2 regions of the Paenarthrobacter sp. CCNWLY172 genome follow, and region 2 is predicted to be linked to the other one. Evidence: riboswitches for the same ligand, from Rfam matches in the RefSeq annotation. Region 2 holds a riboswitch; the other holds the start of a gene.
The links. A riboswitch is a leader RNA that binds a small molecule or an ion and turns the genes downstream of it on or off. The one in region 2 is predicted to bind S-adenosylmethionine.
Positions count from the first base shown of each region.

Region 1: linked by a shared signal. The riboswitch ahead of WBN73_RS08165 (DUF1737 domain-containing protein) and the one ahead of WBN73_RS05650 (aminotransferase class V-fold PLP-dependent enzyme) in region 2 are both predicted to bind S-adenosylmethionine.

Region 1 is NZ_JBBEGB010000004.1:306,372-313,873, reverse strand. It holds gene WBN73_RS08190 (UDP-N-acetylglucosamine 1-carboxyvinyltransferase) at 1-1,078, shown strand, start outside; gene WBN73_RS08185 (glutamate--cysteine ligase 2) at 1,211-2,407, shown strand; gene WBN73_RS08180 (hypothetical protein) at 2,404-3,048, opposite strand; gene WBN73_RS08175 (O-succinylhomoserine sulfhydrylase) at 3,059-4,267, opposite strand; gene WBN73_RS08170 (rhodanese-like domain-containing protein) at 4,268-4,678, opposite strand; gene WBN73_RS08165 (DUF1737 domain-containing protein) at 4,675-4,941, opposite strand; SAM riboswitch class IV at 4,955-5,066, opposite strand; gene WBN73_RS08160 (SulP family inorganic anion transporter) at 5,153-6,856, opposite strand; gene WBN73_RS08155 (NtaA/DmoA family FMN-dependent monooxygenase) at 7,011-7,502, shown strand, end outside.
Region 2 is NZ_JBBEGB010000003.1:175,966-183,467, forward strand. It holds gene WBN73_RS05635 (MFS transporter) at 1-990, shown strand, start outside; gene WBN73_RS05640 (metal-dependent transcriptional regulator) at 1,009-1,722, opposite strand; gene WBN73_RS05645 (class I SAM-dependent methyltransferase) at 1,732-2,556, opposite strand; gene WBN73_RS05650 (aminotransferase class V-fold PLP-dependent enzyme) at 2,630-4,039, opposite strand; SAM riboswitch class IV at 4,072-4,185, opposite strand; gene hisN (histidinol-phosphatase) at 4,370-5,182, opposite strand; gene rsgA (ribosome small subunit-dependent GTPase A) at 5,237-6,352, opposite strand; gene aroA (3-phosphoshikimate 1-carboxyvinyltransferase) at 6,355-7,502, opposite strand, start outside.

The DNA.
Region 1 (7,502 bases), on a different contig from region 2:
AGTTTTGGACCTTGGGTCCATGGACGTGGACGCCGCCCGCCGTACCCGCAGCGTCATCATGCTGCTGGGGCCGCTCCTGGACGAGACCAGTGAGTATTTGCTGCCCTACGCTGGTGGTTGCGACCTCGGAACGCGCACAGTGGAGCCGCATATGCAGGCCCTGCGCCAGTTCGGGCTTGAGGTCGAAGCGAAGTCCGGGTTCTACTCCGTAGCTGCGCCCCCGGCCGATGACCACCACCGTTCCTTCGTCCTCACCGAACGTGGCGACACCGTTACTGAGAACGCCATCATGGCCGCCGCGCACCGCGAGGGCACCACCGTGATCCGCAACGCCAGCCCCAACTACATGGTCCAGGACCTCTGCTTCTACTTGCAGGGCCTGGGCGTTGAAATCGAGGGCGTCGGCACCACCACCCTGAAGATCACTGGCCGTTCCGCCATTGATGTGGAGATCGAGTACTTCCCGTCCGAGGACCCCATCGAGGCCATGAGCCTGATCACCGCGGGCATCGTGACCAACTCCGAGGTCACCATCCGCCGGGTTCCCATCGAATTCATGGAGATCGAGCTGGCTACGTTGGAGCAGATGGGCCAGAACCTCGAAATCTCCGGCGAATACATGGCACGCAATGGCCGGACCCGTTTGGTGGACGTCACCACCAAGCCTTCCGAGCTCCGCGCGCCGCAGGACAAGATCCACCCCATGCCGTTCCCGGGCCTGAACATCGACAACCTGCCGTTCTTCGCTGTGATCGCGGGCAAAGCCGAGGGCCAGACCATGATCCACGACTGGGTCTACGAGAACCGTGCCATTTACTTGACGGAACTCAACAAGCTGGGCGCCCAGGTGCAACTGCTGGATCCGCACCGGATTTACGTCAACGGACCCACTAAGTGGCGCGCTGCCGAAATCGGCTGCCCGCCTGCCCTGCGCCCTGCCGCCTGCTTGCTCCTGGCAATGCTCGCTGCCCGGGGCACGTCCGAGCTCCGCAACATCTACGTGATCGAGCGTGGCTACGAGGACCTGGCCGAGCGGTTGAACACCATCGGCGCCAAGATCGAGTACTTCCAGGACTAGGCTCCACGCTTAGCCGGCGCGCCCGTTCCCGCCATCCGCCCCAGTTCGTTCTGGTGCGGATGGCGGGAAGGTGCGGTCCTCGCTGCCCTTCCAGCCACTGTCCTCCACCGGCCTCCTGACGCAGAATGGAGCATGCGGACTTTCGGGGTCGAGGAAGAGCTGCTCATCGTCCATCCTGTGACGGGAGAGCCCCTTGCCCTCGCGGATGCGCTGCTTGCGGGCCGCCACCAACCCGCATCCGCAACGAGCCTCAGCCACGAACTCAAGCTGGAGCAGATCGAAACCCAGACCCGCCCCTGCCACAGCTACGGTGACCTTCTGCATCAGATCCGCCGCGGCCGGGCTATGGCCAACGAAGCAGCCCGGCAGCACGGAGCGCGGGTTGCTGCAATTGCTACCTCTCCGCTGGATTCGAACACCCACACCACCCCGGATCCCCGCTATGCGGCGATGCTGGATCGCTTCGGAATCATCGCTACGGAACAATTGACGTGCGGATTCCACGTGCACACCTCTGTCGAATCACCTGAGGAAGGTGTGGTGGTGCTGGACCATATCCGGGACAAACTTGCCGTGCTCACCGCCCTCACCGCCAACTCACCCTATTGGCGCGGCCTTCCCACCGGGTTCGACAGCTACCGCACCCAGGCATGGAACCGCTGGCCCACTTCTGGACCGTCCGGCGTGTTCGGATCACTCACTGCCTACCGACGCATCGTGAGTCGGCTGTTGGAAACAGGCGTGATCCTGGATGAGGGCATGATTTACTTCGATGCCCGCATCTCCCGGAACCACCCCACCGTGGAGGTCCGCGTAGCCGACGTCTGCCTGCGCGCCGAGGACGCCGCGTTGATTGCGGTACTGGTGCGGGCTTTGGTGGAGGCCGCTTCCTTGGAAATGCTCGACGGCGTTGAGCCCACCGCGGTGCCCACGGCACTCCTGCGGATGGCGAGTTGGCAGGCCAGCAATGCGGGGTTGCGTGGAGATCTCCTGGACTTCGGTGATTTCCGGCCCCAGCCGGCGGCGGACGTCGTCTGGGCGCTGGTGGATTATGTGAGCCCAGTGCTGGATGACCAAGGCGAATTGGAGCTGGTCAAAGCGGGGATCTCAGACCTGTTGGAGCGGGGGAACGGCGCGGACGAGCAACGGGAAGCGGCGGTGCGTTACAACAACAGGCAGCGCGGCAGCCAGAACCAGCCGGGCAGTCCACCCACCAGCGCAGCCCTGGCCGCCGTCGTCGGGCATGCAGCGAAGGTGACGGTTCGCGGAACCTCCGCCGACGCGCACAAGGAGCCCGCGCCGATGCTGACCCGGGTCAGGAGGCCTTAGGATTGGCCGGCCGGTTCTTCCCACGCCATTAGGTAGGCGCCAGTGAGACCCTCCACCAAGTAGAAGCAGAACGGCGGGATGTCCTTTTTGGCTACCAGAATGGCGCCATAGATAGGTGCGCTGACCGAAGCTGTGACGCCGATCCAGCGTTTTGTGGGTAAGGAAAGAAGACTGCCACCCAAGGCGGCCAACGCCACCACGTGCAACCCGGAATACGCCAGGAAGGGCGCGTTGGATCCCCGGCGATAGGCAAAACCTTCGAGGTCTGAAGCCCGCCGGGCGAGGCTGGAGACGAAGAATGGGGCGCCGGCGAGCAACGCGGCGGCGGCAGCGAAAGCCCACTTCTTCGCTTTCCCACGCGATGCGCCGGTGTCCGGGACGGAGTGCGTACCCGGTACGGCGTCCTTTCCCGGAACGGCGCGGGCAAAGGCAGCGAATCCAACCGGCACGGCGACGGTCCCCATGGCGGTTAGGTGCTGGCCCACGATCCAGCCGCGCCGTCCGGAGGTCAGCATGCGCAGGCGTTCGGCATCGTCCGGTGTGATGTAGACGCGTGAGACCGGCGAGATTCCCACGAACCACACCACCGTGCCGGCAACGATGACCGCTCCGGCACGGCGATAGGGATGGTTCCCGCTCATGGCAGCAAGGTTAGACCTGTTTGAGGGCCTTCTCCAGATCCAGGATGAGATCGTCCACGTCTTCCAGTCCTACCGACAAGCGGACCACACCGTCGGTGAGTCCGATCGCGGCCCGGCCCTCAGGCCCCATGGCCCGGTGGGTGGTGGTGGCGGGGTGGGTGATGAGGGATTTGGAATCGCCCAGGTTGTTGGAGATGTCAATGACGCGGAGGCCATCGAGCAAGGCGAAGGCGGCCTCTTTGGCTGAGCGCCCGGCCGAAGGAGACAGCTCGAAGGTCAGCACAGTGCCGCCGGCCTTCATCTGCTTCGCGGCAAGCTCGTACTGCGGGTGGGACGTGAGCAGCGGGTACTTGACCCAGCTGATGGCAGGCTGCTGCTCGAGCCACTCCGCGATCTTCAAAGCGGATGCCGAGCTGTGGTTCACCCGCAGTCCGATGGTCTCCAACCCCTTGGTCAGCACCCAGGCGTTGAACGCGGAAAGGGAAGGGCCGGTATGGCGCATGAGTTGCTTGACGGGACCATCGATGAACTCTTTGGTGCCCAGGATCGCGCCGCCGAGGACACGGCCTTGGCCATCAATGTGCTTGGTGCCGGAATACACGATGACGTCCGCGCCCAGCTCACCGCAGCGCTGCAGGAGGGGAGTGGCGAAGACATTGTCCACCACGACAGTCGCCCCAGCGGCATGCGCCAGTTCGCTGACGGCGGCGATGTCCACGATCTCCTGCATCGGATTGGAGGGCGACTCAAAGAACACGGCGGTGGTCGGTTCCGAGAGGGCTTCGCGCCACTGCTCCAGATCCGGGCCGTCAACGAACACCGTCTCCACGCCCCAGCGGGGCAGGATCTCGTTGAGGATCACGAAGCAGGAGCCGAACAGCGAGCGCGCGGCTACCACGCGGTCGCCGGCAGCCAGCAAGGCACCCAAAGCGGTGAAGACCGCGGACATGCCGGAGGCTGTCGCAAAGCACGCCTCGGTTCCTTCGAGCAGCCGCAGCCGCTCCTGGAACGTGGCGACGGACGGGTTGCCGTAGCGGGAGTAAACGAAGCGTTCGTCCTCGCCGGTAAATGCCCGTTCGGCAGCGGCAGCCGATTCGTAGACAAAGCCGGAGTTCAGGAAAACGGGCTCGGACGTTTCCTGGAAATTGGTGCGGTCAAGGCCACCGCGAACGGCCTGGGTGTCAGGGCTCCAGCCGGCGGCGTCGGGATTGAAAGTCACTTACTCGGTCCCCAGATTCGTAGGCAGGCCACGGTTCTTCCAGCCGTTTACGGTGCGCTCACCGTAGCGGTCCGGTTCGCCTTCGAAGCCCTCAAGGACGTTGTACGCCGTGAAGCCGGCCTGTGTTGCGGCAATGGCAGCGGAGATGGAGCGCTGGCCGGAACGGCAGATGAACACGAGCTCCACGGCGTCATCCTCGGGTGCCTGCTGCTGCAGGTCCTCGATAAAGCGGGAGTTCGGGATACCGCCAGCCAGGTTCCACTGGATGAACAGGGGATCGTTCTCGGTGGCTTTGGTGTCCGGGATGCCGATGTGGGCCCACTCGCCCTCGGTGCGCACATCCACCAGGATCGCGCCTTCTTCGAGCTTGGCCCACGCGTCCTGTGGGGTCAGGTCACCTGCGTAGCTCATGCGTGGCCCTCGAACGCTTCTTCATCGTCGTAATTCTCAAGTTGGTCCACTGCGTTGGCGACGGCGGCATCAGCATTGGCGATCGCCGCAGGCAGCACAATGGCTTGGGCCACGATGACGTCCGTGCCGTTGAAGGTGGCTGCCGGGCTGCCATGGAGCACATAGCCTTCGGCGAGGGAGTTGTGGATACGCTCGCAGAAATCGCGGTTATCCGGGCCTGTAATCAGGCGGTAGGAGAGTTTTTCTTCAGTGGGTTCAGGCATTGCTGGTGCTCCTCAGTCACGCTTGCAGTTCGAGTTGTCGATACGCCGAGTAGTCACCTGAGGCACCCCGCCGGAGAGAGGGTTGCCGACCAGCAAGTCAGGGCTTTGCGCTGGTACTCATTACTCAAGAAAAACGTAACATCCACGGGCGTCGGGCTGCACTTGCGGGCGGCTGCACCGTCGTCATGTTGCGTAATCGGAGGCTGATCCACTATCGGTCCTTGAGCTCCCGCACTGCCGCGCCGACAGTGGGGTAGAAGTGGTCCGGCGTAAAACGGGCCGCCGTGCCGAGGCGGATCAACTTGTCCTTCACGGGCCCTTTGAGCTCGGCAAACACCAGATCCACTCCTTTTCTGGCCAACCATTCGTCCAGGGTTACCAGGTCATCCAAGGCTGTGGTGTCGATCCCGGTGATCGGTTCGGCGGCAAGGATGATGTGGGTGACGGGCTCCGCGGACTCGTCCGGGGCCTCGTCGAGTTGCTCCCTCACGAAGCTCGCCAGGACCTGTCCGTTGCCGAAGAACAGGGGTGCATCAAACCGGAGGATCAAGAGCCCGGGGATGCGCTTGCCCTCGGGGTGGCGTTCAAGGTCGTGATACCCGGGAAGGCCTTCCTCTGCGCCGAGTTCGGTTCTGTACGGATCCCATGCCCTGCGGACAAAGTCCAGGAGTGCCAAGGCGATGGCCACCACGATTCCCTGGAGGACACCCACCGTCAGCACTCCCAGGAACGCAGCCAGCATCACCACGGACTCGCTGCGGCTCAGCCCCAGGAGCCGCCTGACGCCGGCAGGATCTGCGAGGGCAATGGCCGCGGCGATGACGACGGCGGCCAGGGTTGCCGACGGCAGGTACTCGGTTACTCCCGGAGCCAGCAGCATGAAGGCCAGTACCAGCACGGAGCCCACCACGCCTGTCATCTGGGATTTTGCGCCGGCATCCACGGCTACCGGTGTCCTGGAGGTACTGCCTGAAATGGGAAACCCACCCAAGAGGCCTGTAGCGGCATTGGCTGCTCCAAGCGCTGCCATCTCCCTGTTTCCGGAGACCTTCTTCCCTTCTTTGGCTGCCAATGTTTGAGACAACACGCCAGTGTCAGCGAAAGCCATGAGCGCGATGCCCGCGGCGGCGGGGAGCAGCATCAAAGCGTCGGCCCAGCCAATACCCCCGAGTGCGGGCATGGGCAGGCCCTGCGGCAGGACCCCGGTGACCTTCACGTCGTCGTTGAGCCCGAAGACCGCCGTCGCCACGCACGAGCCAACCACCGCCAACAGGACGCCGGGTACCTTCCACTTCAGGAGCCGGGGGATCCAGATGAGCGCCAGCGACCCCACTCCCAACAACAGCGCGGTGATGTTGACCTCGCCGCCAAGTAACCCGGTAGTAACCTTCGCGAGCTTTTGCCAGACGTCGCCGTCGGCCTCAATACCCAGAAACGCCGGGAGTTGCGAAAGGGCCACCAACAGTGCGATTCCGTTGAGGTACCCGAGCCGGATGGGTTTGGACAGCAGGCCCGTGATGGCTCCCAGTTTCAGTGCCGAGCCCGCAAGCATGAGCGCCCCGATCAACACGGCCAGCAAGCCGGCCAGCGCCACGGATTTTTCGCTGCTTCCCGCTGCCAGCGGCACAATGGCCGCGGCGATCATAGGGGCCAGGGCAGAGTCGGGTCCCAGGACCAGAATGCGGGAGGGCCCCACCACCGCATAAACCAGCAGCGGGACCACTGTTGCGTAAAGCCCGGTGACCGGGGGAAGCCCTGCTGCCTGTGCATAGGCCATCCCGGCGGGCACCAGCAAAGCAAACAGCGCAGCGCCCGCAACGAGATCGTGCCGCAGCCATTCACGCTTGTAGCCCTTGAGGGCCCAGGCGCTGGACAGCCGCTCCTTGGCGGAGGGGCGGGAGGTTGCTGCACTCATACAGCGATCATTCCCGACCCCTGCTGATTGTGGAACACGACATACGCCTTATGTGGAAAATACGGACCGTCTCCGGCCGCGTTCAAATGTGACGCCCCGGGAGCATAATTGACCCAGTACGTCCTCCTGTAACTTCGCATGAAATCAGGTCGCGGTGAACGGACAGAGCAGTTCTACACTCAAGCCCATGCTGCATTTTGGATGGTTTGTGGGCCATGGATTCGGTGTCCAGGGGTGGGGGACGCCCGGTTACGGCCTGGGCTACGACTGGAAGAAGCCAGCCCTGTACCAGGACGCAGTCCGGGCGTTCGAACAATCCGGGTTGGACCTCTTCATCATCGAGGATTCCCTCACCGTGCCGGACACGTATGGCGGATCGGCCGAAGTGTCCCTGGCTCATGCCTCCTTTGCGCCGAAACACGATCCGCTGGCGCTGGTCCCTTACCTGCTCTCCGCCACCGAGCACCTGGGAATCGTGCCGACCGTCAGCGCCTCGTTCTACCCGCCCTTCACGGCCGCCCGGCTTTTGGCCACGTTGCAGCACTTCTCAGAGGGCCAGTTGGGCTGGAACGTCGTCACGTCCGGCAGCGACCTCGCCGCCCAGAACTACGGGTTGGATCAACAGATTGAACACGACCTTAGGTAT
Region 2 (7,502 bases):
ATCGTGGGTCCGGTGATTGGCGGCATGGCGGTGGACCTGCTTTCCTGGCGGGTCATCTTCTTCATCAATGTCATTCCCGCCGTTGCCATTTGGCCCATGCTCGCAGGTCTCCGGGCATCCGACGCCGCGAGGGACAAGAGCAAACATATTGACTACCTCGGAGCCGTCCTGGCCATGGTGGGCCTCGGTGGCCCGGTGTTTGCGTTCATCGAACAGAGCCGCATGGGCTGGGGGAGCGTGCAGGTGTGGTTGCCACTGGTGGCCGGCATCGCAGCCATGGTGCTTTTCCTGCTCCATGAGGCAAGGACTGCCGAGCCCATGCTGCCACTCAGGCTCTTCGCGATCCGCAACTTTGGGTGGGGCAACCTGGCAACGCTGGCCATTTACGGTGGAATTTCCCTGGGGTTCTTTGTTTTGGGCATCTATCTTCAGCAAGTTGGGGGGATGGCTGCCACTATGGCGGGCATCGCCCTGCTGCCTGGCACCGTCATCCTCATGCTGTGTGCCTCGTATTTTGGTGGCTTGGCAGGGAAGTACGGGCCCCGATGGTTCATGACCGTGGGTCCGCTGCTGTGTGGTGTGGGCTTCCTGATGTCGTTGTCGGTCCAGGAGCCGTTGAATTATTGGACACAGGTACTGCCGGGCCAGATTGTTTTCGGAGTGGGATTGGCTACCTTGGTGGCACCCCTGACAGCCGCCATTCTTGGTGCTGTCCCGCCCGAAGAGGCGGGAATTGGTTCGGCGGTCAACAACGCCGTTGCCCGCATTGCCGGCTTGATCACCATTGCCTTCGCGGGACTGATCGTGGGGCCGATCTTCAGCCGCGATGGTTTGTACAACGCCCTGTTGGTCACAGCCGCACTGTTCCTGACCGGGGCAGTAGCTTCCGCCGTCGGGATAAGAAATCCGCCCAAGGGGGCGGCAATTGCCGCTGACAGCCAACCTGATGCAGCGTCCGACGACGGCGGGGCGGCCGGGCATCCCGGCTGAGCTCCCGCCGGGGTTGGGTCAGCGGGCGGGAAGGACGCAGCCCTCGTGGGCTTCAGCGCTCTGGACCCAGAGTGCGGACGTGACTTCGTCGGCAAGATCGAACTCGCGGCCTGAGGCGCCGCTCCCAATCCGCACCACCAGTGCTCCGCCGAACGGTTTGCGGCCGACCACTTCAACCGGGGCGTCGAGGGTGATCTCTTCCGCTGCCAGGTATCTGAGGAGATCCGGGTTTTCGTCGCTGATCCTGGTGATACGGCCGGAGTGGCCTTGGTCCAGTTCAATCATGCGGTAGGCGTGCGGCAGTTCAACGGAGCCATCCGCCGAAGGGATCGGATCACCGTGCGGGTCCCTGACGGGGTGGCCAAGTTTGTCGGACATTCGCTCGATGAAGGTATCCGACACTGCATGCTCCAGCATCTCAGCTTCATCGTGGACCTCATCCCAGCTGTACCCGAGTTCTTCCACCAGATAGGTCTCAATGAGGCGATGCCGGCGCACCATGGCCAATGCCAGGCGCATGCCCGCGGGTGTCAGGCGAATGGCGCTGTAGGGCTGGTGGTCCACCAGTCCCTGGTCCTTGAGCTTGCGGACCATTTCAGACACGGAGGAATTAGCCACACCCAGGCGCTGGGCAAGCTGGGAGGACGTTATCGGCTTGTCTTGCCACTCTGTGTACGAGTAGATGACCTTGACGTAGTCCTCAATCGAGGAGGAGGGCGTACTGGTCTTCACACCTCAAGCCTACCGTGGCCGCGCAGCGCGCACCTTGAACGCCCGCCAGGTCTGCGTCACGTACGGCAGTGGAACGCTGTCTCCCGGTGCGTGCCCCAGATGCTCATAGAGGTACCACTCCAGGTTGCCCATGACTTTCGCCCTGGTGGCGTCGTTGGCGCGGAGATAATAGCTCCGCGACTTGGTCAGCTCCATGATGTCTTCGGGCGTCAAGGCATCCGACCAGCGGGTGAAGTGGCTTTCCACGCCGGAAAATTCCGGGCCGATCAGTGGACGGAAACCTGGCTTGTGGACGTCTCCGGCATGCATGATGCGCGAGAGCCGATGAACCCAGGGCACGTCGGTATCCAGCTGGTTCCAGACCAGTCCCAAGGTCCCGTGCGGCCGGAGGATACGGGCTATCTCGGTGCTCGCGGCCAGTGGGTCGCACCAATGCCAGGCCTGGGCAACACTGACGACGTCGAATGCTGAGTCCGTCAGTCCTGTTGCTTCAGCTGTTCCCTCCAGCGCGGTGACGTGCGGCTGGGACTTGCGCAGCTGCTCCAGCATGTCGGTGGAAGGGTCGACGGCGGCAACGTCCAGTCCGCGCTCCACGAGGAGGGCCGTGAACTTGCCAGTACCCGCTCCGAGATCCGCAGCAGTCGTGGCCCCCTGGGGAACAAACCATTCGACGGACTCCCGGGGATAACCGGGCCGCACTCGATCGTAGTGCTCGCCACCGTCCTGGAAGCTCTGGCCGAACTCGTTCCGACGGTCAGCGTGGAGCTTGGGACCACGCGGTCCGGCGGGTCCGGGAACGCCGGGCCGTCCGCTGGAGGCGGCCGGAGAGGGCAATGCCACCAAAAACTCCTTCACAGGGTCGCCAAAAGATACCCTACGAATTTACCGCAGCCGCGGTAAAGCGCGTTTAGTCAACAGTGCAAGGAGCAGCGCCTGCAGTGCCGGGCGTGTTGGGCGCCCATTCCGGGTAGGTCCGGTGGTCGTTGGCAGGTACCCAGCGGCCCTCGTCCACCACATAGTCCCAGCCCAACCCGTTGCGCTTAAGCCCCTCGATGCCTGCGAGCAGCCTCGTGGCGTCCTCCAACCGGGAGCCGACGCCAAAGCTGGCACGCAAGGAGCCTGAGGGAAGTCCGAGTCGCTTGAGCAGTGGGTGGGCGCAGAAGCGTCCATCCCGGAGGCCAACTCCGTGCTCGGCGGCCAGATACGCCGCCACCAGTCCGGCGTCGAATCCTTCCACGGAGAAGTTGACCACACCGATGGTGTCATCTGAGTCAGTGAAGATCTGGTGCACGGTCACGCCGTCGATGGCCTCCAAGCCATCCACCAGGTACCTGCGGATGGCGGCTTCATGGGCGTGCCACGCCTCCTGGTCCAGCCCGGCGAGGACCTGGGTGGCCCGGGCGAGGGTTGCGGCACCCAGGACATTGGGGGAGCCGCCTTCGTGGCGGGCAGGGCCCGTTGCCCAGCTCACCGAGTCGAGGCGGGCTTCACGGACGGCGCCGCCACCAGCCAGGTGGGGGATCCCGGCGTCGAGCCAGTCCGGGCGCCCCACTACGACGCCTGCGCCGAAGGGGGCATACAGCTTGTGACCGGAGAACACCACGTAGTCAACGTCGTCCTCCGTGATGTTGATCCGGCGGTGGGGTGCCAATTGGGCGGCATCCACAACAATCCTGGCACCGTATTCGTGCGCCAGTGCAGCGAGTTCTGCGATCGGCAGGATTTCACCTGTCACGTTGGAGGCGCCAGTGACGGCGAGCAGGCTGACCCCGCCTTGGGCCAATTCGTCGCGGAGCTTGTCCACGGTGGCGGTCAACGTGGTGGCCGCTACGACGCTGCGGTGCGGGACACCCTGCCAAGGGAGAAGGTTGGCGTGGTGTTCGATGTCCAGATAAAGGACTTCCCCGGAGAAACGGCCGTCAATCTGCGGAAGGCAGCCTGCCAGGAGATTCAGGGAGTCTGTGGTGTTTCGCGTGAAAATCACGGAATCGTCGGGACGCCCGCCGACGAACTCACGGACAATACTGCGCGAATTCTCATAGACCGAGGTGCTGATCTGGGACGCAAAACCCGCGCCGCGGTGAACGCTGGCGTAGTAAGGAAGGACCTCGTTGAGGTAGGCCGAGACGATGGTCAGGGCCGGAGCCGATGCGCCGTAGTCCAGATTGGCATAGCGGACGTGGCCGCCCTGGATCAGCGGTGCCTGCAGCTCAGCGCCAGTGACGGCGGCGAGTGGCCGTGCAGCGGGAGCTGCCTGAGACGGGGTTTCACCGGCGAAAGACGGAATGATGTTTGAGTCGAACGTAACTGTGCTCATGGGACCTCACTCAAGAGGGATCCCCGGAGGGGGATCCGCGCTTGCCGCATCCGTTCCGGACCGGCCGGGTCGTCACCCGGGGCACCCCGCCGCGAATGGAGGGTTGCCGGCCAGCAAACCGGGGTTTAGCGCTGGCACTCGTGACCTGTAAAAAAGGTTAGGGCACCTCCGATGGCCCCTCCAAAGTCACTTCGCTTTGTTAAGCACTTTGTTACGCCGGGTTGTAAATCGCCGATCTGGCGAAGAAAAAACGGCGGACGCCTCGAAAAGGAGGCGTCCGCCGTCGAATATTCGGTGAAAAGCAGCGTGCGTGCCCTGAAACGAACCTGCCTAGAGCAGGTCGTCCAGGCCCGGGTTGAGCCGCTTGAGGACTTCCGAGTGAAGGATGGAGTTGGTGGCCAGCGCGTTGCCGCCGAACGGACCGTCGTCGCCTTCCAGGGAGGTGAAACGGCCACCGGCCTCCGTAACGATCGGGACGAGGGCTGCCATGTCGTACAGGTTCAGCTCAGGCTCGCACGCGATGTCCACTGCACCCTCGGCCACCAGGCAGTATGACCAAAAATCGCCGTAGGCCCGGGTTCGCCATACATCCTCTGTGAGCCCCAGGAACTCATCCAGGTTTCCGCGGTCCTTCCACCCGGACAGGCTTGAGTAGGACAAGGAGGCATCGGACAGGCGGGAAACGTTGGAGACCTTCAAACGGGTGGCCGCGGCAAGGGACCGGCCCATGTAGGCGCCCATGTCCTTGGCAGCCCACCAGCGTTTTCCCAAGGCGGGTGCACTGACGACGCCAACCACGGGTTCACCCTCATCAACCAATGCGATCAATGTTGCCCACACCGGTACGCCCCGGACAAAGTTCTTGGTCCCGTCGATGGGATCAATGATCCAACGCCGTGAGCCGTGTCCGCTGCTGCCAAACTCCTCGCCAAGGACAGCATCCCGGGGGCGGGACCGGGAGAGCTGACCCCGGATGGCTTCCTCCGCTGCTTTGTCGGCGTCAGTGACAGGTGTGAGGTCTGGCTTGGTTTCGATCTTCAGGTCCAGGGCCTTGAAGCGGTCCATGGTCTGGGCATCGACTGAGTCAGCGAGGACGTGGGCAAGGCGCAGGTCATCGTTGTAGGTGGAAACGGGATGGGTCATGCCACCAAACTATCCTGAAACGCTCCCTGCAGCGGGGACGTGAAGCCGCAACGATCAGTTGACGGTGCCCAGTTCCTTGGTCTCCTTTGCTTCCATCCGGGGGTCGGCACCGAGCAACCGGCGCAACGAGGCCAACCGCGCTGCTCCTGAAGGTCCTGCATGGCCGTTGTTAACCCACGGATCCAGTCCGCAGTTGATGGCCGTGGCGTCGTGCTTGCATCCCCGCTCACAGGCTTCAGTTCCGGGTTCAAGATCCGGGAAGGAATGCAGAATCCGGTCAGGGTCCACATGGGCCAAGCCAAAGGACCGGATGCCCGGGGTATCGATGATCCAACTGCCGGCCGGGGCGTCGGCGAGTTTCAGGGCCAAAGCGGAGGAGGACGTATGCCGGCCCCGGCCTGTCACGGCGTTAACGCCGCCGGTGGCCCTCTCCGCCCCTGTCAGCGCATTGACCATGGTGGACTTGCCCACGCCCGAGTGGCCGAGCATCACGGTGACCTTGCCCCCGAGGTGGGAGCGCAACTGGGCTACGGCGTCGCGGTCCAACCGTGCGGACAGGCCGTCATCGGAGCGGGCGTCGATGCCGCCTGCTTCGGAGTCCGCCGTGCGGCTGATGATGACGGGGAAGTCCAGGCTGAGGTAGTTGGCAAGCAATTCTGCCGGATCCTTGACGTCCGCCTTGGTGATGAGCAGCAACGGCTCAATGCCGGCGTCGTAGGCTGCCACCAAGGCGCGGTCGATGAATCCCGTGCGCGGTTCAGGGTTGGCGGCTGCAACAACAATGACCAACTGATGGGCGTTGGCCACCACTACGCGTTCGATGGGGTCGGTGTCGTCCGCGCTGCGTCGCAGGAGGGTTCGTCGTTCTTCCACCCGGACCAGCCGCGCCAGCGTGTCCGGCGAACCGGAGACGTCCCCCACCAAAGCGACGAAGTCCCCGGGTACTACCGGGTTACGCCGCAGTTCGCGGGCGCGCGCAGCGATGACGACGCGTGCGTTCGCGGAATCCTCGCCCACAATCGCCCTGTACCGCCCGCGGTCAACGGTGATGATCCGCCCGATGACGGCGTCGTCATGGCTGGGCCTGTCCTTGGTCCGTGGCCTGGACCCTTTTTTGTTGGGTCGGATCCGGACGTCGGATTCGTCCCAGGAGCGTGCATCGCGGCCCATGGTCAGTTTTGTGCCCCATCCGTGCTGGAGATGGTCCCCACCATTCGGGTCCACATTTCCGGGAACTCCGGCATGGTCTTGGACGTGGTGGCGATGTCTTCCACTTGGACGCCTTCCACGGCGAGGCCCAGGATGGCGCCGGCAGTGGCCATGCGGTGGTCGGCATAGCTGTGGACCACTCCGGCGTGCAGAGCCGCGGGGCGGATGATGAGGCCATCGGCGGTCTCTTCGGCGTCACCGCCCAGGGAGTTGATTTCAGCAACGAGTGCCGCAAGCCGGTCCGTTTCATGGCCACGGAGATGGGCAATCCCCGTCAACCGCGAGGGGCCGGCAGCCAGAGCGCACAAGGCGGCAACGGTGGGCGCGAGTTCGCTGGTTTCGTCGAAGTCGGCGCCCTTGATGACCGTTCCGCCGGTCACGGTGAGGGTTCCGTCCTCCATGGTGACGCTGGCTCCCATGGTGGCCAGGATGGTCCGCCACATATCGCCAACCTGGGTGGTGCCTTCCGGCCAATTGGTGACCCGTACTGTGCCCTGTGTTGCCAAGGCTGCGGCCAGGAAGGGGCCGGCGTTGGAAAGGTCCTGCTCGATCCTCTGGTCAAAGGCGTGGATGGGCCCGGGGGAGACCCGCCAGTGGTTGGGTACGGAGTCGTCCACGGTGACGCCCACGCTGCGGAGGACCTCCACGGTCATGGTGATGTGGTCCAGGCTGGGCACAGGCTTGCCGACGTGCTCCAAGTGGAGGCCATCGGTAAAACGGGCGCCGACCAACAGCAGGGCGGACACAAACTGCGATGACGCGCTGGCATCGATCACTAAGTGGCCGCCCCGGACTTCGCCGGTGCCGTCCACCATGAAGGGAAGGGCCGACGGCGTCCTGCCGCCTTCGGCTGCCACGGAAACGCCGAGGGCGGTCAACGCCTCGATGATGGTGCCCATCGGCCTGTTGCGGGCGTGGGGGTCGCCGTCGAAGACGGTAGTTCCCTTGCGCAGGGCCGCCAGCGGAGGTACGAACCGCATGACCGTGCCGGCGAGGCCGCAGTCAATGGCTGTCCCGGCGCTTGGGGCGGCGGGATCCATCGGGGTGATCTCAAGGTCAGGGCCGTAGTCGCCGTCGCCGGGAACCTCCGTGACCGTGGCCCCCAACTGCC